3 regions of the Sphingomonas alpina genome follow, and region 3 is predicted to be linked to each of the others. Evidence: predicted binding sites of a transcription regulator. Region 3 holds the regulator's gene; each other region holds the start of a gene.

Region 1 (10,283 bases), 1.0 Mb from region 3:
ATGCGCTTTCGGTCTGGAGCAGGCGTCGGTTGAGGTTGCCGATCACGCCCTCGAACGGCTTCTTCACATCGTACGACTTGCGGCCGTCGACAAAGGTCAAAGTGACCGGCTTGCCGCCGGTGCCGTGGAGGATGATCAGCTTCACTTCGCCGGGCAATTCTTCCCATGGCGTATCGAGGCTGAAGCCGAATTCGCGCGCCAGGCTGCCCAGCACCTGCATGTAATAGGGCGATGGCGGGTTGGACTTGGCCCAGGGCACGACCGCGCCCTTCTTGATGCTGAGCGCGTGATTGGGGACGACGAGATCCTCGTCGAACAGCATCTTCTCACCCAGGCCGTCGCACGCCGGGCACGCACCCTGCGGCGCGTTGAAGGAGAAGAGCCGCGGTTCGATCTCGGCGATGGTGAAGCCGCTCACCGGGCAGGCGAATTTCTCGCTGAACACGATGCGGTTGGCGGGGACGCCGGCGCCCTTCATCGCGCCGCCGTCGAGGGCGGCAGCTACCGCCCCCTCCCCCGTTCGTGCTGAGCTTGTCGAAGCACCGTTCTTCTTCTTCGACGTTGCAGATGTGGCACCCTGCCCTTCGACAAGCTCAGGGCGAACGGATGTCTCGGCAATGAATTTCTGCGGTGCTTCCTTCACCCGGTTGGATGAGAGCTCGGCAACGGTCGTATCGACCAAATCGACATAAGCCAGCCCCTCGGCCAGCTTCAGCGCGGATTCGAAACTCTCCGCCAGCCGCGTCGCGATACCCGAACCGATCACCAGGCGGTCGACCACCACTTCGATGTCATGCTTGTATTTCTTGTCGAGCGCGGGGGCTTCGTCGATCTCGTAAATCTCGCCGTCGATGCGCACGCGGGTGAAGCCGGCCTTCTGCCACTCGGCTAGTTCCTTGCGATACTCACCCTTGCGGCCGCGCACGACGGGCGCGAGCAGGTAGAGCCGCGTGCCCTCCGGCAGGGTCATCACGCGGTCGACCATCTGGCTGACGGTCTGCGCGGCGATCGGCAGGCCGGTGGCGGGCGAGTATGGAATACCGACACGCGCCCAGAGCAGGCGCATATAGTCGTAGATCTCGGTCACCGTCGCGACGGTCGAGCGCGGGTTGCGGCTGGTGGTCTTCTGCTCGATCGAGATTGCCGGCGACAAGCCCTCGATATGGTCGACGTCGGGCTTCTGCATCAGTTCGAGGAACTGGCGGGCATAGGCGCTGAGCGATTCGACGTAGCGGCGCTGACCCTCGGCATAGATGGTGTCGAAGGCGAGGCTCGACTTGCCCGATCCGGACAGGCCGGTGATCACCGTGAGCGTGTCGCGCGGGATGTCGACCGACACGTTCTTGAGGTTGTGCTCGCGCGCGCCGCGGACGGATATGTGAGTCAGCATGCGGCGATATGTTCCATATTTGTTCGGATTGGGCAAGACCCGGTCTGGCCTGAACCGGGGCCCGGTCTGGAATCCTAATCTGGGAATTTGGTCGCCGTCCCGCAAGGATGGCGCCTGTGCCGTAGCGGCGCGATGCCCCGACGCCATTGTGACATGAAACCTCGCTAATTGTTGCAGACTCAACCGCAAACGGCCAACAATGTTCATTCGGCACGGGGGATTATCGACATGGTGGATTATGTTGGCGGCGCTGGTAACGACGTGTTTGTCGGTACCGGAGATATCGATACTGCGCATGGCAATGGCGGTAACGACACGCTGTCCGGCAACGGCGCCAACGATCAGCTGTACGGCGAGAACGGCAACGACCGGCTCGACGGCGGGCTTGGCATCGACCGCATGGAGGGCGGTGCGGGCGATGACGTCTATTTCGTCGATGACATCGGCGATGAGGTGATCGAAGCGTCCGGCGGGGGCAATGACACCATCGTGAGTTCGATATCCTTCTCGATTCAAAACCGCGCAATCGAGAACCTGACCGTGAGTGCGGCTCCCGGCCTGACCTATAATGAAGGCATCGGAAATGAGCTGAACAATGTGCTGACCGGGGTTCTGGACGGCAACCCGACAGGCGTCAGCCTGAACGGAGAAGGCGGCAACGACCTGATCTACGGCAGCGCGGGCAATGATTTTCTCACCGGCGGCGACGGTGACGACACGATCTATGGCGGCGATGGCAACGGATTGGATCAAATTGCCGGCGGTGAAGGCAATGACCGGATGTATGGTGGCGCCGGTTACGATTATTATACAGTCAATGATGCCGGCGACATGATTTTCGAGGCCGTGGGCGAAGGCACTGATCTGGCCTTCATCTATACTCCATCTTATGTCTTGACCGCGGGACAGGAAGTCGAATTCATATATGCCTATGCCCTGACTCCAGACGAAACGCTCAACATTTCCGGAAACGAATTTGGCCAGACGATATATGGGTCTGGCAATGTCACTATATTGAACGGGCTTGGCGGCGATGATGTCCTAACCGGCTATACCGGTACGGATACGCTGAATGGCGGCGATGGCACCGACACACTCAATGGTGGCGACGGCAACGACATACTCGACGGCGGTACCGGCGGCGACACGATGACCGGCGGTCTGGGCGATGACCGCTATATCGTCGACAATAGCCTGGACCGGGTGATCGAACTCGATGGCGAAGGTACGGATAGCGTCGAAAGCTCGGTGAGCTTCTCGCTCGGCAGCCTGACCGCGGTGGAGAATCTGACGCTGACCGGCATCGGTGCGATCAACGGCACCGGCAATGCGCTGAGCAATATCCTGATCGGCAATTCGGCGGCGAACACCCTTGATGGCGGCCTCGGCGATGATCAACTTGATGGCGGCGAGGGCAACGACATTGTGAACGGCGAGGCGGGCAATGACGCGATTAATGGTGGTTACGGCGACGATATAGTGAGTGGCGGTGCGGGAGATGACGAGCTTACTGATCTTTTCGGCAGCAACATATTGAATGGCGAGACGGGCAACGATCGGCTGTTTGGCGGCTTTGATGAAGATCGTCTCTACGGTGGCGACGGCGCCGATCTGATACAGGGGCAAGACGGCAATGATATATTGGACGGCGGCGCCGGCATTGATGTGATGGTCGGTGGCGCGGGCAATGATCGTTATATCGTCGATAACATTGATGATCGGGTCGAAGAGTTCGATTATAGCCAGGAAGGCAACGGTATAGATCTCGTCGAGAGTTCAGTCACATTCTCGCTGTCGCCTGTTCAAACTGAAGGAGTCGAGAATCTTATTTTGACCGGCGGTGCGGCGATCAACGGTACCGGCAACGCGCTGAACAACAATATGCGGGGCAACGTCGCGGCAAACACGCTGTACGGCGGCGACGGCAATGACGTGCTTGATGGCGGCGCTGGTGGCGACCGGCTTTACGGCGGCGCGGGCGATGATCGCTATATCCTCGACAACAGCCTCGATCGCGTGATCGAGCTCGACGGCGAAGGCACGGATCTGGTCGAAAGCGCTGTGAGCTTTTCATTCAGCGGCCTGACCGCGCTGGAGAATCTGACGCTGACAGGGAGCGCGGCGATCAACGGCACCGGCAATGCGCTCGCCAATATCCTGATCGGCAATTCGGCCGCGAACATCCTTGACGGCGGTGCCGGCGCGGACACGATGCAGGGCGGCTTGGGCAACGACACCTATTATGTCGATGTCGCCGGGGATGCCGTCCGGGAGGGCGTTGGCGGCGGCAACGACACCGTGCTCGTCGCGCGAAGCTATGCGCTGGCGGCCGGACAGGAAATCGAGACGCTAGCGACGGCAAACGATGCCGGGACCGGCTTCATCAACCTGACGGGCAACGAGTTCGCCAATATCCTGCGCGGCAATGCCGGCGGCAACCGGCTTGATGGCGGCCTGGGCGCGGACCAGATGTCCGGTGGACTGGGCAACGACATTTATGTGGTCGACACGCTCGAAGACCGGGTGATCGAGCTGAGCGGCGGCGGTACGGATACGATTGAAAGTTCAGTCATTTTTTCCCTCAGGAATGCGATAGAGGTGGAAAATCTCACGCTGACCGGTGCTGCCGCGATCCACGGCGAGGGAAATAATCTGGCCAACATCCTGACCGGCAATGCGGCGGCGAACAATCTGTTCGGCCTGGTCGGGAACGACACCCTGTACGGCGGTGATGGTGAGGATCTGCTCGATGGTGGCCTTGGTGCCGACCGTCTTTATGGCGGCGCCGGCAATGACCGCTACATCGTCGACGATAGCGGCGACCAGGTGTTCGAGGTCAAGGATGGCGGTACGGATATCGTCGAGAGTTCGGTGACGTTTTCGCTGGCGGGCGCGGCGGTGGAAAATCTCACACTGACCGGCACGGCAGCGATCAACGGCACCGGCAACGATCTCGCCAATGCACTGCGCGGCAATACCGGCAACAACCAGCTCGACGGCGGACTGGGGGCCGACACGCTGTATGGTGACGCGGGCAATGACATGCTGCTGGGCGGCGGGGGCAACGATATCCTGACCGGCGGTGCCGGCATCGACGAGATGTCCGGCGGCGGTGGGGATGATCATTTCCATGTCGACAATGCCGGCGATATGGTTTTCGAAACCGCCGGCCAGGGTCTGGATTACGTCTATACGACCCTATCCTACGCGTTGGCGGCCGGCCAGGAGATCGAATATTTCGGCATCACTGCCGTGTCCGGCGGTGCCGATCAGCCGATCAACCTGACCGGCAATGATTACGGACAAGCCATTCTGGGCAATGCCGCAAGCAACATATTGAGTGGCCTTGGCGGCAATGACGGGCTGCAGGGCTTTGACGGCAGCGACACGCTGTACGGCGGTGACGGCAATGATGTGCTCGATGGCGGCCTGGGCGGCGATCGGCTGTACGGTGGCGCAGGCGACGACCGTTATAGTCTCGACAACAGCCTGGACCGGGTGATCGAGCTCGACGGCGAAGGCACGGATACCGTCGAAAGCTCGGTAAGCTTTTCGTTCAGTGGCCTGACCGGGCTTGAGAATCTGACGCTGACCGGCAGTGCGGCGATCAACGGCACGGGCAATGCGCTGAACAATGTGCTGATCGGCAATGCGGCGGCGAACATCCTGGATGGCGGCGCCGGCATTGACACGATGCAGGGAGGCTTGGGCAACGACACCTATTATGTCGATGTCGCCGGGGATGCCGTCCTGGAGGGCGTTGGCGGCGGCAACGACACCGTACTCGTCGCGCGAAGCTATGCGCTGGCGGCAGGGCAGGAGATCGAGACGCTGGCGACGGCCAATGATGCCGGGACCGGCTTCATCAACCTGACCGGCAATGAATTCGCCAACACGCTGCGCGGCAATGCCGGCGTCAACCGCCTTGATGGCGGCCTGGGCGCGGACCAGATGGTCGGCGGCCTGGGCAACGACATTTATGTCGTCGACAATATCGGGGACCAGATCGTCGAGCTGAGCGGCGGCGGCACCGACACGATCGAAAGCTCGGTCAGCTTTTCACTCGGGAATGCGCCCGAGGTGGAAAATCTCACGCTGACCGGCACGGCCCCGACTAGCGCGCAGGGCAACGGACTCGCCAATATCCTGACGGGCAACGCGGGCGCGAACCTCCTTCAGGGCGGCGACGGAAACGATATACTCGACGGCGGCACTGGTGCCGATTGGATGCATGGCGGCCAGGGCAATGATCAATATTATATCGATGACATTAACGACTATATTCTGGAACAGGTCAACGAAGGCTTGGACAGCGTCTACAGTTCCATAACCTACTCGCTATTGCTTGCGGACGGGGCGGTCGAGGACCTCACGCTGATCGGCTCGGCCGCGATCAATGGCACCGGAAACGTCTTGAACAACAGAATAACTGGCAACGCCGCAGTAAACATATTGGACGGCGGCCAGGGCAACGACACTCTCGACGGCGGCGCCGGCGCCGACCTGCTGTACGGCGGGGGTTCCGATGACCGCTATATCGTCGACAACAGCATGGACCGTGTCATTGAGTTCGCCAACGAAGGTACAGACCTGGTCGAAAGTTCGGTGAGCTTCTCATTCAGCAACCTGGCCGAGCTGGAGAATCTGACGTTGACCGGCAGCGCGGCGATCAACGGGACGGGCAATGCGTCGGGCAATTTCCTGACCGGCAATTCCGCCGCAAACATCCTCGATGGCGGGCTGGGTAGCGATACGCTGACCGGCCTGGGCGGTGCTGATACGTTCGTGTTCGGCACGGCATTGGGCGCGAGCAATGTCGATACGATCACGGACTTCGTCCATGGCACCGACCGGATCGAACTCGACCAGTCGGTCTTTGCGGGGCTTGGGCTGGGCACGCTCAGCGCCAGCGCGTTCAGCAACGGACCTGCCACCAACGCGGATCAACATATCCTGTACGACGCGGCGACCGGCACCCTGTCCTATGATGCCGATGGGTCGGGTGCGGGCGCGGCGATCATCTTCGCCACCCTCGCCAATCATCCCGCCACCATCACCAGCGCCGACTTCCTTGTCGTACCGTGATCCGGCAGCGAGGTGACTGTTGTCGTGGCGCCGGGTAAATTGCCTGGCGCCATCACAGTGAATGCGGAGCGGAAGACGTGCAGATGATCTCCATGCTCGTTCTTGCCTTGGTGACGGCGGCTCCCACCCCGTCCCGTCCGGCCCAGATCGACGGCGCCGGCAACCGGATCGAGACGTTCGCGCCGATTGCCGGCGGCAAAGACTCGACCGATTCAATCTCGGCGGTTCATTGCACCCCGGACCGGCAACGCTGTGCGCAGCTGAGCCTCGACGTGGATGGTAATGTGTGGACGCTCTATCTGTTCGACCGGCTGCCCGGCGCCGCAGGTAAAACGCCGATCGCGTCCTTCCCGGTTCCGAACGAAGACGGGAATGCGCGCATGGCGCTCTGGCCGCGGATCGTGCGCGAGGCCTCAGGCCGGGTGCTGGTCGGGGTCGAGGCAACCAGTTCGACCTCCTATTCGGGCGGCGGGGCGAGCGCCGCAACGCTGACGCTCGCCGCAGCCGAAACGGGAAATGAGGCCATGAAAGCCGTACTGACCGTGCCGTCGCGCGGATCAGCAATGATCCGGGCCTGCTTCAGCGAGGCCGACATGCAGCAGCGCGCCAGCGCATGTCATGACGAATATGCGTTCGATGGAACGTTGACGCTCGATCCGGCAGTGCGCACCGGCGCGCCGCACTTCATCTTCACCACCAGTGCGAAGAGCTTCCCAGGCCCCGTGTCGCGCAGTGCGGATTCGCTGGCGGCGGCACCATTGCGCCGCAAGGACGTTAAATGGGTGACGGATGCGCAATGCAGTTATCGTCGGACCATCTCGCCCGACGCGGCGAGCGGCACATTCCGGATCGATACGCCCCTGCCCGTCTGTGACGATTATCTCGTGCCCTGAACCATTGGACGGGTTGCGGCATTTCGTGTATTATATCTGCAATACACAATGAAGGATCTGGCGATGGCGAAGAAGGACAAGAGCGCGAAGGCCGGCAAAGCCGCAAAGCTGCCCAAGCGCATCGCCGGAATCAAGGTCCCCAAGGAGCTGCGCAAATCGGGCGGAGCGCTGCTCGAAAAGGCCAATAGCCCGGTCGGGCGCGAGGTGATCGCCGCCGGGATCAGCGCGGTCGTGACGGCCGCGGCACGCAGCCGCGCGGGCAGCAGGGTCGCGGCGAAAGCGACGGATGCGTCGGCAAAGGCGGCGCAGGCCGGCGCGCAGGACGCCCGCGACCTGGTCGATGCGATCGGCACCGTGATGCAGCGCCTGTTCGAGAAAAAAGCCAGCTAGGCAACCATGGCGCCGTGTCGTTGCCGGCACGGTTGACAAACATGTCCCGATCACCAATAGTTCACTATATGGTGAACTATCAAACTCCCCGACTCGATCGAACCTTCGCGGCGCTGGTCGATCCGACTCGCCGAGCCATCCTTGCCCGGCTCGAGCAAGAATCCGAAGTGTCTGTAAGCGAGCTGGCGCGGCCGTTCGCAATCAAATTGCCTGCGGTGATGAAACATCTCGATGTGCTCGGCGATGCCGGGCTGATCACGCGCGTCAAGACGGGGCGGACGGTCGCGGTGCGGCTGGCGCCCGAACCGATGGAGGAAGCAATGGACTGGCTGCGCCGTTACGAACGCTTCTGGTCGGCGAGCCTCGACCGGCTTGTCGCCTATGCCGAAGCGAAGGAGGCCGGCAAATGACCAGCGTCACCCTGGTACGCCGCATCCGGGCTCGGCCTGAAACCGTGTTCGAGGCGATGACCACGCCCGAGGGGATCGGACATTGGTGGGGCCCCGACGCCGGGCCGGTGCTGTTGGCCGAGACCGACGTACGGGTCGGTGGTGCATTCCGCGTCCGCTTCAGAATGCTCGACGGCGCCGAACATGAAAGCTTCGGCACCTATCTTGAGGTCACCCCCCCGCACGGGCTGATCATGAGCTGGCAATGGGTCGACGAGCCAGATCTCGACATGCGGATCGAGATCACGTTGCGCGCGATCGCCGAGGGCACCGAACTGACCTTCACCCATGCCCGCCTGCCCGACGAGGAGGCGCGTATCAGCCATGAAGCCGGCTGGAACGGATCGCTCGACAAGCTCGAACGCTATTTTCTGCAATCCGGTGGAGAGTGACATGACATCCCACCCAATCGTGCCGGAAGATCAATGGATCGACGCGATGCGTGCGCTGACCGCCGAAGAGAAGGCGATCACCCAGGCACAGCAACGCCTGTCGGAGAAGCGCCGTGCGCTGCCTTGGGTCAGGATCGACAAGCCGTACATGTTCGAAGGCGAGGACGGGCCAGTGCTGCTCGCCGACCTGTTCGACGGGCGCACGCAGCTGATCGTGCAGCATTTCATGTTCGGCACCGACTGGCAGGAAGGCTGCCAGAGCTGCTCCCTGCTTGCCGACCATATCGATGGCGCGCGGCAGCATTTCGAACATAATGATGCAAGCTTCGCCGCCGTGTCGCGGGCGCCGATCGACAAGATCGCACCCTATCGCCGACGCATGGGGTGGCGATTCCGCTGGGTGTCGGCGGCGCGGAGCGATTTCAATGCCGACCACCATGTCTCGTTTCCAAGCGATCGGGCGGGCGGCATATTCTATAATTTCGAACATCAGCCCGATCCTGGGATCGAGGAATTGCCCGGGCTCAGCGTCTTCCACCGTGCGCCGGACGGCGCGATCTACCGCACCTATTCCTGCTATGCGCGCGGGCTGGAGAAATTCATGGGCGTGTACGCCTTTCTCGACGTGGCACCACGCGGCCGCGCCGAGCTCAAGACCGGCATGATGCACGACTGGCTGAAGCGCCACGACCGGTACGAGGATGACGGCCGGACACAGCCGATTTCCGCGGCGATGGTCGCAGCCGCCTGACCCCGTTTCACATCGATGGAGAGAGCAACATGACCCCGCATGAAACCGTATCCAAAGCGCGATGGACCGAAGCGATGCGCGCACTGGTCATCGAGGAAAAGGCACTGACCCGGCAACGCGACCGTGTCACCGAACAGCGCCGCGCCCTACCCTGGGTAAAGGTGGACAAGGATTATGTGTTCCAGGACGCCAACGGGCCAGTCACATTGGCCGAGCTGTTCGACGGACGCAGCCAGCTGATCGTCTATCATTTCATGTTCGGTCCCGACTGGGACGAGGGATGCACGGGCTGCTCGCTGATGGCCGACCATGTCGACGGTGCGCGGCAGCATTTCGAACATAATGACGTGAGCTATGTCACGGTGTCGCGCGGTCCGATCGACAAATTACTGGCGTACCGCGCACGCATGGGCTGGAGCTTTCGCTGGGTCTCGTCGGCGGGCAGCGACTTCAATGCCGACTATCATGTCTCCTTCCCCAACGGCGAGCGCGGCGACGGCGTCTTCTATAATTTCGAGACCCGGCCTGACCCGGAAATCGACGAGCTACCCGGGATCAGCGTGTTCTACCGGGCCGAGGACGGCACGATCTATCACAGCTATTCGTCGTACAGCCGCGGCGGCGAGAGCTTCCTGACCGTCTATGCCTATCTCGATATCGTGCCGAAAGGCCGCAACGAGGTGCGCGACGGGCAGATGACCGACTGGCTCAAGCGCCATGACCGATATGAAGATGACGGCCGCACGGGTTCGGCTGCGCCGGCGATGGCCGAGACGGCCTGAGTCGATGCTGTGCTGCGGCCTCCTCGCACTGCTGGCTGCCGCTGTGCTCGGGCTGTGGCGGCGGCTGCGCACATTGCCCCGTGCGGTCATGATCGGGATCGCGGCGGTGCTGGCGCTGGTGCCGATCGGTGCGCTGGCGATGACCGTATCG
Region 2 (10,283 bases), 2.6 Mb from region 3:
TGCAGGTCCGTGTCATGTCATTTTCCTTTGCGATCTCGCGATCAATGCGGCTGTCCGGCCGGTGCTTCGACGGCCAGGGCCAGTTCGACATGTTTCAGCTTGTCGGGGTTGCGCATGATATAGATGCCGGTGATGCGCCCATCCTCGATCTCCAGCGCGGTGGTCTGCAGGACTTCCCCGCGTTCGGAACTGACATAGCCGGGCAAGCCGTCGATCCACACCGGGCGGATCATCACCATCCCATGCTCGCCGAACTTGCGATGCAGGCCGGCGAACAGCCGCAGCATGCGGTCGACCCCGACGATCGGGTTGCGGAACGACAACACTCGGCCGCCGCCATCGGCCTGCAGCACGACATTGTCGGCCAGCAATGTCTTCAGCATTTGGGTATCGCCGCTGCGCGACGCCGCGAAAAAGGCCTCGGCAATCCGGTCCGCTTCTTCCTGTTCGACCGGAAAGCGCGGCCGTGCGTCATGGACATGCTTGCGCGCCCGGACCGCCAGCTGCCGCACCGCGCCTGCATCGCGGTCGAGCGTCGCCGCGACTTCGTTCAGCGCCACGCCGAACACATCGTGGAGCAGGAACGCCGCCCGCTCCAGCGGCGACAGGCGTTCGAGCGCCATCATCAAGGTCATGGTGAGGTCATCGGCCGGCTCTTCCCCGGCGGTATCGAGCAATGGCTCGGGCAGCCATTCGCCGATATAGGTTTCGCGCCGCACGCGGGCCGATTTGATCACGTCGAGGCACAGCCGCGTGACGATGCGCGACAGGAAGGCAGCGGGCGTTTCCACCGCGACATCGGCGCGTTGCCAGCGCAGCCACGCATCCTGCACCACATCCTCCGCTTCGCTGAACGAGCCGAGCATGCGGTAGGCGAGGCGCAGCAGCCGCGGCCGCTGCGCCTCGAAAATGCGGGTCGACTCCTCAGGCTGCAGCACGCGCCGCATCCACCGGATGAACGGCGCGCAGGCCGATCTGCAGCCGGTTCCACAGGTTGATCGACCCGATCAGCAAGGTGAGCTGGACTTGCTCCTCCTCGCTGAACTGCGCGCTGACCAGCGCATAATCGGCATCCGGCGCGCCGGTATCGGCGACATGAGTCAGTGCCTCGGTCCAGGCCAGCGCGGCGCGTTCGCGATCATTGTAGAGCGGCGATTCGCGCCACGCGTTGAGCATGTAGAGCCGCATCTCGGTCTCGCCATGCGCCCGCGCATCGGTCGCGTGCATATGGATGCAATAGGCGCAGCCATTGATCTGCGACGCGCGCATCTTCACCAGTTCCAGCAAGCTGTGCTCCAGCCCGCTGGCCGCGATGCTCGCTTCCACCGCCATCATTGCCTTGAGGCCGTCGGGAATGAACTTGAACGGGTTCTTGATACGCGGGGCCATCTGCCTTCTCCTCGGTGCCCTATGCACCTTCCCCGTCAAGACGAGCTAGCGCGGGTCGAGTGTGACATGGCCGCGAAATTTTTTGGCTTTTTTTCTTCGGAACATGCCCATCGGCGGTGTAGCACGGTCAATGATGAAGGCGCTCGCCGATCCCGACAATGCTCTCGCCCATGGCCTGGCGACGATCCGCGACCAGTTTCAGGTGCCGGACGCCTTCCCCGCTCCTGTCCTGGCCGCCGCTGAAATCGCCGCGGCCCGCGCGCCTGCCCAGCATGTCGATCGCACCGACCGGCGCTTCGTCACGCTCGACCCTGCCGCCTCGACCGATCTCGACCAGGCCTTTGCAATCGAGCCGAGTGGCGCCGACCTGCTGCTCCACTACGCGATCGCCGATGTCGCCTGGTTCGTCGACGACGGCGACGCGCTCGACACCGAGGCGTGGCAGCGCGGTACGACGCGTTATCTGCCCGACGGCAAGGCCGGACTTTATCCACCGATACTCGCGGAAGGCGCCGCCAGCCTGCTCCCCACCGGCCCGCGCCCGGCGGTGATCTTCACCGTGCGCGTCGCCCCCGACGGCGGCGTCCGCCTCGACGGCGCCGAGCGCGCAATCATCCGCAGTGCGGCCAAGCTCGCCTATGACAGCGTGCGCGACAGCGACCTGCCGGCCGGCTTTGCCGAGCTGGCGGGGCGTATCCAGGCGGCCGAGGACCGGCGCGGCGCAGCGCGGGTCGACCCACCCGAACAGGAAGTCGCCGCGCTCGGCGACGGCACCTATCAACTCGCCTTTCGCCCGCTGCTCGAATCGGAGAATCGCAACGCCGCCATGTCGCTGGCGACCAACATGGCGATCGCCGACGCGCTGCAGGCGCATCATACCGGGCTGTTCCGGGTCATGGCCGAACCCGATGCGCGCGCAGTCAAGCGGCTGCGCCATACCGCCAGTGCGTTCGGCCTGACCTGGCCCGACGCCATGCCGCTCACCGAGTATGAGCGCACGCTCGATGCGATCGATCCGCGCCAGGCGGCCTTCATGCTGGCGATTCGCCGCGCCGGCATGGGGGCGTCCTATGTCCCGTACCGCGACGGCGTGGTGCCCTGGCATGCGGCGATGGCTGCGACCTATGCCCATGCCACAGCCCCGCTGCGCCGGCTTGCCGACCGCTATGTGGTGCGCGCCACGCTGGCGATCGCGAATGGCCAGACGGTGCCGGATGTCGTGACCGAGGCATTCACGCGCCTGCCCCAGGTGATGGCCCGCGCCGATGCGTTGAGCGGGCGGATCGACCGTGCCGTGATCGACCTGGCCGAGGCCGTCATGCTGCACGGCCAGGAAGGGCAGGTCTTCCCGGCGGTGGTCACCGACGTGACCGATCACGGCGCGCGCATGCAGCTGCGCGACCTGCCCGTGGTCGCCAATGTCAGCGCGCATAATGTGACACCGGGCGACGCGCTGCGCGTCCGGCTGACGGCGGCCGACCGGGAACAGCGCACGCTTTCGTTCGAGCGGATCAACTAAAAGCGACATCGGCTCGGGTCGGATCTTCGCACGGATAAGGTTGGATCAACTCAACTCAGCTCAATTCAAAACCCTCCAAGCGGGGTGCGGCGTGCGCGGCCAGCCGTTCGCCCCGGCGAACTCCGGGTAAGCGGCGCGCCAGCGAAAGATGGTGGTGCGTGAGACGCCAAACGCTGCGGCCAGCTCGCGATCGGTGGTTGCGCGCAGAATCGGCTGAAGCCTTGCCCGACTGAAGTCGCGAGCTTTGCTCCAAACATGCGACCAGAAAATTCTAGAACTTTCAGCCCTTTACGACGCGTCGATCGGAACATATAAAGAACATATGGCCCAGCTCGATATTCAGCAAAAGCTCGAAATCCTCGCCGATGCGGCCAAATATGATGCGTCCTGCGCTTCGTCGGGTACGGTCAAGCGCAGTTCGCGCGACGGCAAGGGGTTGGGGTCGACCGATGGCGGAATGGGCATCTGCCATGCCTATGCTCCCGACGGACGCTGCATCAGCCTGCTCAAGATCCTGCTGACCAACAGCTGTATCTTCGACTGCCATTATTGCATCAATCGCAAGAGCAGCAATGTGCGCCGCGCACGCTTCACCGCCGACGAAGTGGTGCAGCTCACCCTCGCTTTCTACCGGCGCAATTATATCGAAGGGCTGTTCCTTTCCTCGGGCATCATCCGCTCCTCCAACTATACCATGGAGCAGATCGTCGAGGTCGCGCGGAGCTTGCGCGAAGACCATCATTTCCGTGGCTATATCCATTTGAAGACCATCCCCGACGCCGATCCCGAGCTGGTGCATCAGGCGGGACTCCATGCCGACCGCGTGTCGATCAATGTCGAGCTGCCGACCGCGAGCGGGCTCAGACGGCTTGCGCCGGAGAAATCCGAGAGCCGGATCGAAGGCGCGATGACCGAGATGAAGTCGGCGATCATCGATACCGCTGACGCGACCCGAAAATACCGCTCCGCGCCGACATTCGCACCGGCCGGGCAATCGACCCAGATGATCGTCGGCGCGGACGCCGCGACCGACGGCGATATCGTGCGCAAGGCGTCGACTCTCTACGATCGCTTCGGACTCAGGCGGGTCTATTATTCCGCCTTCTCGCCGATCCCCGATGCCAGCGCGATCCTGCCGCTGCAGCGCCCGCCGCTGATGCGCGAACACCGGCTCTATCAGTCGGACTGGCTGATGCGTTTCTATGGCTATGGCGCGAATGAAGTCGTCGCGGCGGCCGATGCCGAAACCGGCATGCTGCCGCTCGACATCGATCCAAAGCTTGCCTGGGCGCTGAAGTTCCGCGGCGCCTTTCCGGTCGATGTGAACAAGGGGCCGCGCGAAATGCTGCTGCGCGTTCCCGGGCTCGGGACCAAGGCAGTCGATGCGATCCTTGCCGCGCGGCGCTGGCGGCGGTTGCGGCTTGAGGATGTCGCCCGGCTGACCGTATCGGTGGTGAAGGTGCGGCCCTTTCTGATCGCGGAGGGCTGGCGGCCCGGCGCATTGACCGACCTGGCGGGGCTGAAGACCATTCTTACGCCCAAGCCGAAACAAATGGAGCTTTTCATCTGATCATGGCCGGAAAACAGTGATCGGTGCCGCACTTCGCCGAAATAGTTATTGACCATAAAGTAGTTATCGCTAGATTTTTTCCAATGCCGGAACATGTCGGCACGGATGCGGAATCGGCAAAGCCAAAGGCCCCGGTTCGGTCTGAAAATGATCGTCATAGACGCGGGGCGAACCCGCGCATGACATTAGAGGAGCTGTACATGAAACCTATCCTGCCATTTGCGGCGCTCGCGATCATCGCGTCGCCCGCCCTGGCCAAGACCATCACCGTCGCACCCGGACCCGATGCGCAATCGCGGCTGCAAGGCGCGCTGATCGAAGCGGCGCCCGGCGACGTGATCGAGATCGGTGCGGGGCGCTTCGACCTGACCGACGGCCTGTCGCTTGATGTCAACAAGGTCATTGTGCGCGGCGCCGGGCCGGACAAGACGGTGCTGAGCTTCAAGGGGCAATTGGGTGCGGGCGAAGGCCTGCTCGTGACCTCCGACGATGTCGTGCTGCGCGGCTTCGCGGTCGAGGATTCGAAGGGCGACGGGATCAAGACCAAGGGCGCCGACCGCATCGTCTACAAGAATGTCCGCGTCGAATGGACCGGCGGGCCGAAGGAAACCAACGGCGCCTATGGCATCTATCCGGTCGAGAGCAGCGACGTGCTGATCGATTCGGTCATTGTGAAGGGCGCGTCCGATGCGGGCATCTATGTCGGCCAGTCGAAGCGGATCATCGTGCGCAATTCGCGCGCCGAGGGCAATGTCGCCGGGATCGAGATCGAGAACAGCCGCAACGCCGATGTCTATGGCAACACCGCGACGCACAATACCGGCGGCATCCTGGTATTCGACCTGCCCAATCTGCCGGTGATGGGCGGCGGCGACATCCGCGTGTTCAAGAATATGGTGGTCGACAACGACACGCCCAATTTCGCGCCCAAGGGCAATATCGTCGCCACGGTGCCGACCGGCACCGGCGTGCTGGTGATGGCCAACGACAATGTCCATGTCTTCGACAATGACCTGTCGGGCAACGGCACCGCGAACGTGATGATCATCAGCTACCCCAAGGCCTTTACCGACAAGCGCTACAACCCGCTGCCGCGCGGCATCGCGGTCGGCGGTAATCGCCACGGCAAGGCCGGCTTCGCTCCGCAATTGCCGGGCGGCGCTCAACTTGCCGCGGCGTTCGGCGGGTCGCTGCCGCCGATCCTGTGGGACGGCTCCGGCGACAAGGCCGGGCTGGCCGTGACCGACAAGGTCACAGTGCTTGGCCTGGGCCTTGCGCTCGCCGCACCGCCGGAGACGGCCAAGCCGGCGCCGGTCGATCTGTCCACGGGCACAGCGATGCCGCAACCCGCCAGGGTCGTGTTGCCCGAGGCGATGGAGGCCGCTGCCCGGTGAACCTCGCCCGACGCCTTGCCATAATCGTCTCCGCCGCCGCCGCGCTCGTCATTCTGGGCGCGGCGATGGAGGACGCGCGCGGCGTGAACGACGCGGCGATCACCGGTGAAGGATATCCGGCGACCCTGTCGGAATTCCATCTCTTTACCGACATGGCGACGCGCGCGCCGGCGGCGCGCGTAACGCCCTATACGCTCAATACTCCACTCTTCTCCGACTATGCCGAGAAGCAGCGCTATCTCTATGTCCCGGGCGGCAAGGCCGCCGCCTATGACCCGGACAAGGTCATCGACCTGCCGGTCGGCTCGGCGCTGGTGAAGACGTTCGGCTATCAGCAGGCGGGCAGGTTCAAGGCGCTCGAGACGCGGCTGCTGCTCCACCGTGCGAGCGGCTGGGTGGCGATCCCCTATGTGTGGAATGCGGACGGTACCGATGCAGTGCTGAAGCGCGCCGGCACGCGCATCCCGGTGACCTTCACCGATCCGTCGGGCACCATTCGCACGATCAGCTATTCGGTACCCAACCAAAATCAGTGCAAGGATTGCCACGCGCTGTCGGGCGCGGTCACCCCGATCGGCCCGAAGATCCGCAATCTTAATGACGGCAAGCAGCTTCAGGCCTTGCTCAAGGCCGGGATGCTCGACCGCTTGCCTACGGATGCGCCGCGCCTCGCACGCTGGGACGATGCGGCCGCCCCGCTCGCCGACCGCGCGCGCGCCTATCTCGAAACCAATTGCGCGCATTGCCACAACCCCAATGGCGCGGCATCCAATTCGGGCCTTTATCTCGACTGGCACCAGGCCGATCTGAATGCGCGCGGCATCCTCAAGCACCCGGTAGCGGCGGGACGTGGCAGCGGCAGCAACGAGTTCGACATCGACCCGGGCCATCCCGAACGCTCGATCCTGATCTTCCGCATGGAGAGCGCCGACCCCGGCATCGCCATGCCGGAGCTGGGCCGCGCCACCGTCCATGCCGAGGCGATCGACCTGCTCACACGCTGGATCGCGGAAATGCCACCCGCCGGCACGCCGGCGGATATCGGGGTGAAAGCGACTCGCAACTGAAACAAGCATCGCCGCGATCGGTTCTTCTGCCAACCACAGGAGAGTTTCATGGCCGACGCCCGTATCTTCGCCGATCTCAAGGCCGATCACGACCGCCACCGCACGCTGCTCGCGCAGATCAGCGAAACCTCCGGCGCGAGCGAGGAGCGCGAGACTCTGTTCGAGGCGTTCCGCGTCGAAGTCTCGGCGCATGCCGCCGCCGAAGAGGAGTCGCTCTATGCGACCATGCTGGGCAACCCGGAGCTGCGCGACGACGCCCGCCACTCGGTCTCCGAGCATAAGGAGATCGACGATTATCTCGGCGAGCTGGCCGAGATCGACATGGCCACCGGCGCATGGCTGACCAAGTTCAAGGAAATGCGCCACCGCTATGAGCATCATATCGACGAGGAAGAGGAAGAAATGTTCCCCGCCGCCGCGGAGGAGCTCAGCAGTGCGGAGGAAGCACGGCTCGCCAAAGTGTTCGAGACGCGCAAGCCGAAGGAGCTGGCCCGCGCCGAAGCCTCGCCGCCGGGTAGCGACGAGCGCGACTGACATTCTGGCACGACATTGAGGACTGCGATCCTCGCCGCGCCGGATGATTTCGAAGGCTGGCGCGACGTCGCACGCGCGTTGGCCGCGGAAGCCGTGGCGCCTGAGCAAGTCCTCTGGCAAATCGGCGAGGGGGGCAGCGATCTCTTCGCCGGAGCGGCAGCGTCAACGACCTCGTCTGCGCCTGCCGGCTTCTCCGTCCCGCGCGCCTTTATCGACCTGGCACGCGATGTGGTGCTGCACCGCGATCCCGAGCGGTTCGCCTTGCTCTACACCCTGCTCATCCGGCTCCGCTCCCGGCCCGGCCTGATCGAGGACCGCGCCGATCCGCTGATCCGCCGGCTCGATCCTCTCGCCGGGCAGGTGCGGCGCGACATCCACAAGATGCGCGCCTTTCTGCGCTTCCGGGACGTCCCCGACGATGCGGGTCCGCGTTTCGTCGCCTGGTTCGAACCCGAGCATCATATCGTCCGCGCCAATGCCGCCTTCTTCATCGAACGCTTCGCATCGATGCGCTGGTCGATCCTGACGCCGGACCTGTCGATTCACTGGGACGGCGAGACGCTGAGCGAGGGTCCGGGTGCACAAAAGGGCGATGCGCCGGACGGCGATCCGGTCGAGGATGTGTGGAAGACCTATTATGCCTCGATCTTCAATCCGGCGCGCGTGAAGATTGGCGCGATGTTGAAGGAAATGCCGAAGAAATATTGGAAAAACATGCCCGAAACCGCGTTGGTGCCCGGCCTGATCGCAGCGGCGCAAGCGCGGGAGAGTGGCATGATCGAGACGGCGCGCGCCAGTGTCGGCGGCAATATCCCGGTCGCATGGGAGGCACTGCGCGACGAGGCGGCTGGCTGTACGCGCTGCCCCTTGTATCGGGACGCGACGCAGACCGTGTTCGGCGAAGGGCCGGTCGATGCAGCGCTGATGTTCGTCGGCGAGCAGCCCGGCGACCAGGAGGATCTGGCCGGCAAGCCCTTTGTCGGCCCGGCGGGCCAGATGTTCAATCGCGCGCTGGCCGAGGCCGGGATCGACCGCGCGAGCGTCTATGTCACCAACGCGGTCAAGCATTTCAAATTCGAGCAGCGCGGCAAAAGGCGCATCCATTCCAAACCCGGCGCGGGCGAGATCGAGGCGTGCCGCTGGTGGATCGATCAGGAACGCATGCTGGTGAAGCCTCGCGTGACGGTCGCGCTGGGCGCGACGGCAGCGCGCTCGCTGTTCGGCAAGACCATGGCCATCGGCCGCGAGCGGGGACGGGCGCTCGCCCTGCCCGGCGACGGCGGCGAGGCGTGGATCACGGTTCACCCAAGCTATTTGCTGCGCCTGCCCGACGAGGCGGAAAAGGAGGAGGAGTTTGCCCGGTTTGTCGAGGATCTGCGCAGGGTGGGCGAACGGGTCGCCCGGAAATAAGGGCTTCCCTTCGCCGCCAACCTCCCCCATCGCATCTGCCCATGATCGAGCACATCCTGGGCATCCTCGCCACGTTCACTATCTGGGTCATCTCCAGCGGCGGCTATCTCGGCATCGCGCTGTTGATGGCGATCGAATCGGCCTGCATTCCCTTGCCGTCCGAGATCATCATGCCGTTCGCCGGCTATCTCGTCTCGACCGGACATTTCAACCTGTATTTGGCGGCGACCGCCGGGGCGATCGGCTGCAATATCGGGTCGATTCCGGCCTATGAACTGGGCAAGCGCGGCGGGCGTCCGGCGATCGAGCGCTGGGGCCGCTATGTCCTGATCGGCCCGGGCGAGCTTGACGCCGCCGACCGATTCTTCGCGCGCTTCGGCAATTCGGCGGTGCTGATCGGCCGGTTGCTGCCGGTGATCCGCTCGTTCATCGCCTTTCCGGCCGGTGTCGCCAGGATGAAGCTGCTGCCATTCCATGTGTACACCTTTGTCGGCTCCTGGCCGTGGTGCTTCGGGCTCGCCTGGCTCGGCATGGTGCTGGGCGAGAAATGGAACAGCGACCCGCGGCTCAAGGCCGCGTTCCACAGCGCCGATGCACTGATCGGCGTGGTGCTGGTGGCCGGGGCGGGCTTCTATATCTGGCACCGGGTACGCGGCATGAAGCGCAAGCCCTAGAATCGTTTTCAGCAAGACGGCACCAGCCCGCTCCCCCGCCCGGCCACCCATTCAGTATATTCTGTGGGTGGCTGAGCGGGGGAGCGGGCGGGTGCCGTCTCTAATCCGTCGGCATCCGCGCGGCGAGCGCCCGGGTGCGTTCGTCGCGGTCCGGCGCAAGCCGCGCAGCCAGCGCCTGATAGCGCGCAAGCGTCGCGGCATCGGCGCGCTCGGGCGAGCCCGCATCGAACGGCGGTGCCGGGTCATATTCGAGGCTCAGCTGAACCAGCCGGGCATGATCCTCGCCGCGGATCGCGGCGGTGAGCGCAAGGCCGAAATCGATCCCGGCGGTCACTCCGCCGCCGGTCACGCGGTTGCGGTCGAACACGACCCGCTCATGCACCGGGATCGCACCGAATGCGGCAAGATGGTGATGTTGCGCCCAGTGAGTGGTCGCGCGATACCCGCGCAGCAGACCTGCCGCGCCGAGCAGCAGCGCGCCGGTGCATACGCTGGTCACCCAGATCGCGTCAGCCGCCGCCGAACGGACCCACGCCATCGCCGCCGCATCTTCGCTGGCGTCGGTCACGCCGAAGCCGCCGGGGATGCACAGGATGTCGGGCTGGACCGCGTCCTCGAATGTCGCGGTCGGCAGCAGCGCAAAGCCCGCATCGGTCGCGACCGGATCGCGGGTCGCCGCGACCAGATCGATCGTCGCATTGCCGAGACGCGACAACACTTGCGCCG
Region 3 (10,283 bases):
ATGCGTGAGTTGATTGCGCGTGTGCAGCAGGATGCGCTGGGCGACGCGCTGCCGCCGGCCGCGCCCGACGAACCCGAAAAGCCCAGCCTGCTCGCGCGCCTGGTCAATCAACCCGATTCGGTCGTGGCGGCCGGGGCAATGGCGCTGATGACGGCGGAAAGCCGGCGGCGCGGCGCGATCGATGGCGGCATGGGCTCGCATACCGACTTGCCGGCCGATCTGCATCACCGGCTGGTCTGGTGGGTCGCGGCGGCTCTGCGCGAACGGTTCGCGACCGATGCCGACGCACCGATGGCAGCACTGGATCGCGCGCTCGCGGAAGCGGCTGCGCGGAGTCTTGCGGCACATGACGAGGGCGACCGGCTGGAAGCGGCAGCGATGCGGCTTGCGGCGGCAATCGAGGCATCGCCCGGGGAACTGCCCGCCTTGCTGCTCGAAACGATCGGCGACCGCCGCATCGCCCTGTTCATCGCCCTGATCGCGCATGCGATGGGTCTGGACTTCCACCAGGCGCGCGAGGTCGTGCTCGATCCCGATGCCGCCCGGCTCTGGCTGGTTCTGCGGGCGCTCGAGCTGGGCCGTGAACCGATCGCTCGCATCGGGCTCGCGCTATGCGAAGCCGATGCACGCCGCGATCTCGAGGCCTTTGCCGATCTCGATCGACACGATCGTCGCGACCCCGGCCGATACGGCGCGTGCTGCGCTTGCGCCGCTCAGGCTTCACCCCGATTATCGCGCTGCGCTGCGCGCACTGGCGCGGAAGCGGGCGTGAACATGCTCGATTCAAGCCTGCCGCCGGTGCGCGGTCTGCTCGATCCCGCCGGCCGGCTGATCGAGGCCGATCAGCGGTTGCACGAACTCAACACCCGGGCCGGTGGCGGCCTCGGCCAGCCAATCGCGATCCCGCAGGTCGCGACCCTCGCGCGGCTCGCTCAGCGGCTCGGTATCCTGATCTCGCGTGGCGTGGTCGCGGGCGATGGGGATGGCGACGTCGATCTGTGGGTTCGCGCCAATCCCGATGCTCAGGGTGTTCGTCTGGAGATCACTGGCTGGCGCATGCGCTCGGCCTGGCGCTCCGGCACGCCCGATGGCGAGCGCGAGGGCGATTTCCTGCGCAGCGGCGCTGACTGGCTGTGGGAGACCGATGCAGCGCTCAGGGTCAGTTTCCTGTCGATCACCGTGGGCGCGAAATACGGCTTCGATGCAGGCGAGATGCTCGGCCAGCCGCTGACGCGCCTGTTCCTGCTGGGGGAGGACCGCGAAGGCGCGTTTCCGATCCTTGGCGGGCTGGCGATGCGGCAGCGCTTTGACGATCAGCGCGCGACCGTTCGCCCCACCGGGCAGGCGGTGCGACTGGCTGCAACGCCGCGCACCGACAGCCAGGGCGCGTTTGCCGGCTTTATCGGCGCCGCGCACATGATCGATCCCGATCCGGCGCCGGTTGCGCCCTTTCCGGAAAATGAAGGCGTGTCGGGCGCCTTTGCCGCGCGGCTCGATGCGGCGCTGCGTTCGCCGTTGGGGCGGATCATCGCCAATGCCGACAGCATCAATGCGCAATCGGAGGGGCCGTTGCGTCAGGACTATGCCGATTATGCCGCCGATATCGCCAGTGCCGGCCGGCACCTGATGGGGCTGGTCGACGATCTGGTCGATCTGCAGGCGATCGAGCGGCCCGGCTTCAAGGTCGCGGCTGAACCGATCGATCTCGCGGACGTGTCGCGTCGCGCGGCGGGCCTGCTCGGTGTCCGCGCGAGCGGCGCCAAAGTGCGGATCGACAAGCCTGCGCCTGACGACATGCTCCCCGCGACTGGCGAATTCCGCCGCGCGCTTCAGATATTGGTCAATTTGATCGGCAACGCCGTGCGCTATTCTCCGGTCGACGGCATGGTGTGGATCCGCACCGAACGCGAGGGCGATATCGCCGCAGTGATCGTCGCCGATCAGGGCAAGGGCATCGCGATCGAGGACCAGAAGCGCATTTTCGAAAAATTCGAACGCGTCGACCCGCACGAAGCGGGCGGCAGCGGCCTTGGTCTTTATATCGCGCGCCGCCTGGCGCGAGCGATGGGCGGCGACATCACTGTCGACAGTGCGCCGGGGCAGGGCGCGCGGTTCGTCTTTACCTTGCCGTATCGCGAGTAACTGGGTCGGGTCGAATGTCGCCTGGCCAGGTCAGTCTCGCCTGGGCGGTTCCTGCAAATGTGGCAATGCGCTATGGCTGCTGCACCTGCAGTCTTCGCGAGTCCGTTATGACGCGATTGGATCGACGAACCGCTGTGCTGAGCCTTGGATTGGCCGCCGCCGGCCTCGCGGTGTCTGCGCGAGCCGGCTGGTGGCGACGCGGTGCCGAACCCGCACGCGCCAATCTGTACAATTGCGAAGGGTGCGAGGCGGTTGCCGAACGCGCACCAGCCGGGCTTCCGGCATCGCTGCGGATGGCAGGCAAGGCCGAGCCGGGCGAGCGCATGATCCTTACCGGCCGCGTGCTCGCCGCCGATGGCACAAGGCCGGCGGCGAATGTGGTAATCTATGCGCATCATACCAATGCCGCCGGGCGCTACGCCAACGGCACGAGCGAATCCGAATGGAGCCGGCGTCATGGGCGCCTGGGTGAAGACGGGCAGAGACGGCGTGTACACTTTTGATACGATCAAGCCCGCGCCCTATCCGAACGAGACTATGCCGGCGCACGTCCACCTGTTCATCGCCGAACCGGGGCATCCGGCCTATTATCTCGACGATGTCGTGTTCGACGGCGAATTCGGCGTCACGCAGGCCTATCGCCGGGCGCAGGAACTGCGCGGCGGAACGGGGATCGTTCGGCTGGAGCGGAATGCGGCCGGGGTATGGCTCGCCCGCCGCGACATAAGGTTGGAGCGGCACGCCTGAATTGGATCGTCCGGCTCAGAAACGCCGGCTGAAGACGATCAACCCGATCCCGAACAGCGCAATGATCGCGCCGTAGATCGCCCATTGGCCCTGCGCGAGCATGAAGCTCTGCGCAGGCCACATGATGAGGCCGAGGCCCTGACCGCAGAAGAACAGGCCGGACAGCGTCACCAGGACGCCGCCGGCCCGCAATGCGGTTTTGATCAACGCTTGTCCACGGTGACGTAGTCACGCTGCGTCGGACCAGTGTAAAGCTGACGCGGGCGGCCGATCTTCTGTTCCGGATCGGCGATCATCTCATTCCACTGCGCGACCCAGCCGACGGTGCGGGCAAGCGCGAACAGGGCGGTGAACATCGTCGTCGGAAAACCGATCGCCGACAGGATCACGCCGGAATAGAAATCGACGTTGGGGAACAGCTTTTTCTCGATGAAATATGGGTCGTTGAGCGCCATCTCTTCAAGCTTCAGCGCGACGTCGAACACGGGGTCGGTGACGCCGAGTTCGCCGAGGACCTCGCGTACCGTCTCCTGCATCACGGTCGCGCGCGGATCGTAATTCTTGTACACGCGGTGGCCGAAGCCCATCAGGCGAAACGGATCGTTCTTGTCCTTGGCGCGGGCGATATATTCCGGAATCCGGTCGACCGTGCCGATCTCGCGCAGCATGTTGAGCGCGGCTTCATTGGCGCCGCCATGCGCCGGGCCCCACAGGCAGGCAATGCCGGCGGCGATGCAGGCGAACGGATTGGCGCCCGACGAACCGGCAAGCCGCACGGTCGAGGTCGAGGCGTTTTGCTCATGGTCGGCATGGAGGATGAAGATCCGGTCGAGCGCGCGCTCGACCACTGGATTGACGACATATTCCTCAGCCGGCACGCCGAACGTCATACGCAGGAAATTGCCGGTGTAGGACAATGAGTTGTCGGGATAGAGGAAAGGCTGCCCGACAGTATATTTATACGCCATCGCGGCAATCGTCGGCATCTTAGCGATCAGCCGGTGGCTGGCGATCATCCGCTGGCGCGGATCGGTGATGTCGGCGGAATCATGATAAAAGGCCGAGAGAGCGCCGACCACGCCGCACATCACCGCCATCGGATGCGCGTCACGGCGGAAGCCGCGATAGAAGGTCGCGAGTTGCTCGTGCACCATGGTGTGGCGGCTGATCGTGTAGCTGAAATTGTCGAGCTCGTCCTTGGTCGGCAATTCGCCGTTGAGCAGCAGGTACGACACTTCCATGAAGCTCGACTGCCGGGACAATTCGCCGATCGTATAGCCGCGATGCAACAGCACGCCTTCATCACCGTCGATATAGGTAATCGCGGAATCGCAGCTGGCGGTCGAGGTGAAGCCCGGGTCGTAAGTGAACTTGCCGGTCTGGGCATAGAGTTTGCGGATGTCGATGACATCGGGGCCGACTGTGCCCGGCATCACGGCATAGTCCAGATCCTTGCCGCCAACGCTCAGCTTTGCGGTGTCGCTCATCGAATAGGTCCTTTACGTTCCGGCTCAGCTGGCCATCTGGTCGGCGATCCGGCCGAGGCTTTCGTCACGCCCGAGCAGGTCGAGCACTTCGAATATCCCGGGCGAGGTCTTCTTGCCCGTCAATGCCGCGCGCAACGGTTGCGCGACCTGACCCAGCTTCGTCCCCGCTTCGTCGGCAACTTGCCGAACCGCGTCTTCGAGTTTCTCCGTATCCCAGCCGTCGAGCGCGTCAAGCTTGCTGTGTGCAAGTGCGAGAATTCTGCGCCCGTCGGCGGTCAAGAGATCGGCCGCGGAATGGTCGATTTCAAGGGGACGGGTGCGAAACAGGAAGGCGGTACCGCTCGTCAGCTCGACGAGATTGGCAGCGCGCGGCTTCAGTGCCGCCATGCTGCGACGCAAAAGATCGCGCTGCCGGTCATCGACTTCGAAGTCGAGTCGTCCGGCCACCATATCAGCCAGCCGCGCATCGTCGGCGAGGCGCATATAATGACCGTTCAGGTTCTCAAGTTTTTTCAAATCGAACCGGCTTGGTGATTTTCCGACGCCGTCCAGAGTAAACCATTCGATCGCCTGTTCGCGGCTGATGATCTCGTCATCGCCATGCCCCCAACCGAGCCGGAGCAGGTAGTTGTTCAGCGCCTCGGGCAGGATGCCGAGTTCGTCGCGATAGGAATCGACCCCGACCGCACCATGCCGCTTGGACAATTTACCACCGTCCGAACCATGGATCATTGGCACATGGGCATAGATCGGCTCGGGCCAGCCCATGCCGCGAATCACCGCGAGCTGGCGGAAGGCATTGTTGAGATGATCGTCGCCGCGGATGACATGGGTGACGCCCATGTCGTGATCGTCGACCACCACTGCGAGCATATAGGTCGGCGTGCCGTCCGACCGGAGCAGGACAAAGTCGTCGAGCTCGGCATTCTGCACGGTGATCGAGCCCTGTACCTGGTCGACGATCGTCGTCGCGCCATCCTTCGGCGCCTTGATCCGCACCACATAAGGTGCGCCCTCCGGCGCTTCGCTCTCGTCCCGGTCGCGCCAGCGGCCGTCATAGCGCATGGGCAGTTTGGCGGCCTTTTGGCTTTCGCGCAGCGCGGTCAGCTCCTCGGCCGTGGCATAGCATTTATAGGCATGGCCCGAGGCAAGCAGTTGATGTGCGACCTCGGCATGGCGCGGTGCGCGCTCGAACTGAAAGATCGCCTCGCCGTCCCAATTCAGGTCGAGCCAGGTCATCGAATCGAGAATTGCGTCGATTGCCGGCTGGGTCGAGCGCGCGCGGTCGGTGTCCTCGATCCGCAGCAGGAACTTGCCGCCGCTCGCCTTTGCGAACAGCCAGTTGAACAGCGCGGTGCGCGCGCCGCCAATATGCAGGAAGCCGGTCGGCGATGGTGCGAAACGAGTCACGACCTGCCCGGGCACCGGGGTAGCCGCCGAAACGCCCGGAGCGGCGGCATCAGTAATTGCGCTCAAGCGCGCATCCTTTCAGAATTGAAATCAGATGGCCAGTTCAGCCGACCACGCCCCTAGCACGCGACCTTGGCCGCTTCAAATCGGCCTGGGCGCAGGTATGGCGTCCATGCGCGATGCGCTAGAGCGCTGGCTCGAGGCGGAACGCGACCAGTTGGTGCTGTGGCTGCCAGTGACAATCGGGGCGGGTGTTACTCTCTGGTTCGTGCTGCCCGACCCATTGTCATGGGGTACGGCGCTGACGGCGATGATCGCGATCGCTCTGTTGGCGTTTGCGGTGGGGCGCGGGGGCAGGGCAGGGCATGCTCTGGGCGTTGGCGTGCTGGCAATGGCGCTTGGCCTTTCCCTTGTCTGGTGGCGGGCGAACGATGCGGCGGGCGCTGTGCTGACGCGGCCGGTGATCACGACGTTCGAAGCACGGGTCGAAACGATCGAGCCGCTCGCGGCCCGCGACCTGGTGCGATTGCGGCTTGCGACGATCCGGGTCGTCGATCAGGCAGCGGACCGGTTTGGTCGTGCTATCCAGCTGCCCGCACATGTACGGGCCAATCTCGCCGAAACCGATGTGCCGGCCGGGCTGACGCGCGGTGCGACGATCCGATTGCAGGCACGACTGATGCCACCCCCGCAGCCCGCCGTGCCGGGCGCCTATGACTATGCGCGCGTGGCATGGTTCGACGAGATTGGCGGTACAGGGCGCGGATTTGCGCCGGTCACAATCGTGACGCCGGGCGATGCGCCAGGGGCGGGGCTGCGCGACCGGTTGTCGCGGCATATCCAGTCTCGCGTCGGGGGTAGCGCGGGCGGGATCGCCAGCGCGCTCGCGACTGGCGATCAGGGCGCGATCGCGGAGGAGGACGCCGAGGCAATGCGACGCTCCGGCTTGGCGCATCTCCTGTCGGTGAGCGGCTTGCATATCACGGCGGTCGTGGCGGCGACGATGCTGGTGGTGTTGCGCCTGCTTGCGCTGAGCCCATGGCTTGCGCTGCGCTTCCGATTGCCGCTGATCGCGGCGGCGGCGGGCGCGGCGGCAGCGATCGGCTACACCCTCCTGACCGGATCGCAGGTGCCGACGATCCGTTCCTGCGTTGCGGCGCTGCTGGTATTGACCGCGCTGGCGATGGGCCGCGAAGCGATGACCTTGCGACTGGTCGCGGCAGGTGCGGTGGTCGTGCTGCTGCTGTGGCCGGAATCGCTGGCGGGGCCCAGTTTCCAGCTTTCCTTTGCCGCGATTACGGCGATTATCGCGCTGCACGAGCATCCGCGCATCAAGGCATGGTTCGCGCCCCGCGACGAACGCTTGGTCGCCAAGATCAGGCGTAACCTTGGCTCGTTGGTGCTCACCGGGCTGGCGGTTGAGTTCTCACTGATGCCGATCGCACTGTTTCATTTCCACAAGGCGGGATTCTACGGTGCGGCGGCAAATATCGTCGCTATTCCCTGGACCACCTTCATTGTCATGCCGCTCGAAGCGCTGGCGTTATTGTTCGATCTGGTCGGCCTGGGGGCGCCGCTGTGGTGGCTGACCCAGGGAGCACTGAACCTGTTGCTTTGGCTGGCGAGGACGACCGCGGGCCTGCCGGGGGCCGTGGCGGCACTGCCGGCCATGCCGGATATCGCCTATGCCCTGATCGTGATCGGCGGCTTGTGGGTCGCGCTGTGGCGGACGCGGTGGCGACGGTTGGGATTCGCTCCTCTCATCGCCGGGGTCGTCTGGGCGCTGATGACTCCGGCACCAGATCTGCTGGTAACGGGGGATGGGCGGCATGTCGCGGTGCGGACGGCGCGTGGAGGGCTGGCGCTGCTGCGCGATCGGGTCGGCGACTATACGTCGGACATGCTGGCGGAAAATGGCGGTGTCGACGGCACGCCGCTGCTACTGGCTGATCAGCCCGAAGCACGGTGCAATCGAGATTTGTGCCTGACCGAGCGCAAGGTAGGAGGGCGAACTTGGCGCATCCTCGCCACGCGCAGTGCTTATCTGGTCCCGGCGCGCGAGCTGATCGCGGCATGCCGGGGCGCCGATATCGTGGTCAGCGAACGGCGCTTGCCCCAAGGCTGCACACCGCGCTGGCTGAAGCTCGATCGCCCGACCCTGGCGCAGACAGGTGGGGTGGCGATCACGCTATCCAACGGCAAAATCACCACCGTTTACCGGCCGGGCGACCGCCATCCGTGGCGGAACCCCGGCGCGGATATCAATCGTAGCGGCGCAACAGGCCGGCGAGCTTACCCTGAACGCGGACTTGGGCGGGGGAATAACGCTGGGGATCATAGGCACGGTTCGCCGGGTCGAGCCGAACCATTGCGCCCTCGCGGCGGAAATATTTGAGCGTCGCTTCGCTCTCCTCGATCAGCGCGACGACGATTTCCCCGTCGCGCGCGGTATCGGCGCGGCGGATGAGTGCATAGTCGCCGTCGAGAATTCCTGCTTCGACCATCGAATCGCCTGACACTTCAAGCGCATAATGTTCGCCATTGCCGAGCAGCGCCGCGGGCACCGCGAGCATCGAATGACCCTCGAATGCCTCGATCGGCACGCCGGCGGCGATGCGGCCGTGCAGCGGGATTTCGATCACATCGTTGGCGGGCTCGGGCAAGGTACGGATGTTGGGTGCAGTGACAGGCGTCTTGCGCGCGGCGTCGCCGCGTTCCGGCATCTTCAGCACTTCAAGCGCGCGGGCGCGATTGGGCAAGCGGCGGATGAACTGGCGTTCCTCGAGCGCACTGATCAGGCGGTGCACGCCCGACTTCGACTTGAGGTCGAGCGCCTCCTTCATTTCCTCGAACGAAGGCGATACGCCGGTTTCGGCAAGGCGGTCGTTGATGAAGCAGATCAGCTCATGCTGTTTGCGCGTTAGCATCCGTAAATCCTTCGTCGGAACAGACTGGGAACGTTGTCGCAATGTTCCGTTGGATTGTCAAGCGATGCGCAACACTTGGACCATATCTCCCGCGGCAGCGGCATGCGCATGGGGCGGACGGACGATCAGGCAGTCCGCGCGCGCAAGCGTGAGCAGCATCGACGAGTCCTGGATGGTGGAGGCGAAGACTCGACCATCGCGGGATTCCGCGCGCAGATAATCCTGGCGATGATCATTCGCGGGGAGAGGTTCGCCAAGCGTGGCGGTCGTCGTCACGGGCAATGGGTTGGCGGCTCCGGCCATGGCGGCGATCAGCGGTCGCAGGAACAACATCGCGGTGACGAATGCCGATACCGGGTTGCCGGGCAGGCCGAGCACCACGGTCTCGCCGATCCGCCCGGCCATCATCGGCTTGCCGGGGCGCAGTGCGATCCGCCAGAAATCCACGCTGCCCCCTGCTGCCTCCAGCGCGGGGCGGACCAGATCATGATCGCCGACCGAGGCACCGCCGGTGGTGACCAGAATATCCGCATCGACCTGGCCGAACGCTGCGGTCATTACATCGAGCCGGTCGGGCAGGATGCCGAGGTCGATCGTCTCGACCGGCAGGTCGGCGAGCAATGCGACGAGCATCGCACCATTACCTTCGGGCAGATCCGCGCCGGTAATCTGGCCCCCGGGCGGGACAAGTTCGTCGCCGGTGGCGGCGATGGCGACACGGATCGGCCGGTTGACCGCCAGCGTGCCGTGCCCGGCGGTTGCCGCGAGTGCGATCCGTGCGGCGGTGAGGCGTTCCCCATGGCGTACCAGCACATCGCCGGTTGAGAAATCCAGGCCCTTGCCGCGCATATTGCCACCCAGCCTGTGCGGCCCTTCGCCGGTCAGGTTGATGATGTCCCCGTCACGACCGGCTTCCTCCTGAACCATTACCGTGTCCGCGCCGTTGGGCATGGCCGCGCCGGTGAAGATGCGGACGGTTTCGCCAGTACCGACGATTCCGAAAAAGGGGCGGCCAGCGGCACTTTCCCCAATCAGCGCGAAGGGGCCTGGCAGGTCGCCGAAGCGGATCGCATAGCCGTCCATCGCCGAGAGATCGGTGGAGGGCTGGGTGCGCCGTGCAAGGATATCGGTGGCAGCCCAGCGGCCAGCCGCGCTGCGCAACGGCTGCGTCTCGCTGGGGACCCGGGCGACGAGCGCGAGGAGTCGCGACTGAGCCTCGGTGACGGGGAGAAGGGGCTTGGGAATCATGTGGTGAGGCGCGTGATCTGCCGTTCGGCCTCCCTCGACGGGTGACGGTAACGGTGAAAAGTGAATGGGAGCATGAAACCAACGCTGTCACATTTGGCGCTGGTGGGACAGACGGATTCTCTTCCCCGGCAATCTTATCGACCGACTCCTCGATGAACGACGCTGCCACAGCGGGTTCAGGAACGTTGGTCCATCGTCTACGCTTTGGGGGGCATCAAGGAGTTGGATGCCATGACCATGAAAATCTCCCAGCGCGTTCGCCAGGCGAGCGCTGTCATTGCGATCGCGGCGTCGCTGGCCCTTGCCGGCTGTAACCCAAAGG

The links. Region 3 encodes LexA, which represses DNA repair genes until DNA is damaged. Its sites were predicted from a motif close to GTTCCNCNCTTGTTCT; they were not measured.
Region 1: the regulator LexA is predicted to act here: its motif matches at 1,401-1,416, upstream of uvrA (excinuclease ABC subunit UvrA).
Region 2: the regulator LexA is predicted to act here: its motif matches at 3,213-3,228, upstream of H3Z74_RS22955 (putative DNA modification/repair radical SAM protein).

What each region holds. Positions count from the first base shown of each region.
Region 1 is NZ_CP061038.1:3,337,578-3,347,860, forward strand. It holds gene uvrA (excinuclease ABC subunit UvrA) at 1-1,390, opposite strand, end outside; gene H3Z74_RS15600 (beta strand repeat-containing protein) at 1,619-6,475, shown strand; gene H3Z74_RS15605 (hypothetical protein) at 6,553-7,368, shown strand; gene H3Z74_RS15610 (hypothetical protein) at 7,417-7,758, shown strand; gene H3Z74_RS15615 (ArsR/SmtB family transcription factor) at 7,827-8,168, shown strand; gene H3Z74_RS15620 (SRPBCC family protein) at 8,165-8,599, shown strand; gene H3Z74_RS15625 (DUF899 domain-containing protein) at 8,601-9,350, shown strand; gene H3Z74_RS15630 (DUF899 domain-containing protein) at 9,380-10,132, shown strand; gene H3Z74_RS15635 (hypothetical protein) at 10,137-10,283, shown strand, end outside.
Region 2 is NZ_CP061038.1:4,861,496-4,871,778, reverse strand. It holds gene H3Z74_RS22980 (hypothetical protein) at 1-16, opposite strand, end outside; gene H3Z74_RS22975 (sigma-70 family RNA polymerase sigma factor) at 42-947, opposite strand; gene H3Z74_RS22970 (carboxymuconolactone decarboxylase family protein) at 925-1,389, opposite strand; gene H3Z74_RS22965 (RNB domain-containing ribonuclease) at 1,493-2,908, shown strand; gene H3Z74_RS24915 (hypothetical protein) at 2,969-3,091, opposite strand; gene H3Z74_RS22955 (putative DNA modification/repair radical SAM protein) at 3,231-4,478, shown strand; gene H3Z74_RS22950 (parallel beta-helix domain-containing protein) at 4,679-5,872, shown strand; gene H3Z74_RS22945 (SO2930 family diheme c-type cytochrome) at 5,869-6,939, shown strand; gene H3Z74_RS22940 (hemerythrin domain-containing protein) at 6,988-7,473, shown strand; gene H3Z74_RS22935 (UdgX family uracil-DNA binding protein) at 7,489-8,883, shown strand; gene H3Z74_RS22930 (DedA family protein) at 8,925-9,557, shown strand; gene H3Z74_RS22925 (DJ-1/PfpI family protein) at 9,658-10,283, opposite strand, start outside.
Region 3 is NZ_CP061038.1:2,306,861-2,317,143, reverse strand. It holds partial or broken gene H3Z74_RS24770 (DUF2336 domain-containing protein) at 1-570, shown strand, start outside; gene H3Z74_RS10660 (sensor histidine kinase) at 775-2,142, shown strand; gene H3Z74_RS10655 (dioxygenase family protein) at 2,250-2,645, shown strand; gene H3Z74_RS10650 (hypothetical protein) at 2,632-2,889, shown strand; gene H3Z74_RS10645 (hypothetical protein) at 2,905-3,096, opposite strand; gene H3Z74_RS10640 (citrate synthase) at 3,093-4,376, opposite strand; gene gltX (glutamate--tRNA ligase) at 4,401-5,843, opposite strand; partial or broken gene H3Z74_RS10630 (ComEC/Rec2 family competence protein) at 5,959-8,028, shown strand; gene lexA (transcriptional repressor LexA) at 8,048-8,713, opposite strand; gene H3Z74_RS10620 (molybdopterin molybdotransferase MoeA) at 8,771-9,961, opposite strand; gene H3Z74_RS10615 (hypothetical protein) at 10,193-10,283, shown strand, end outside.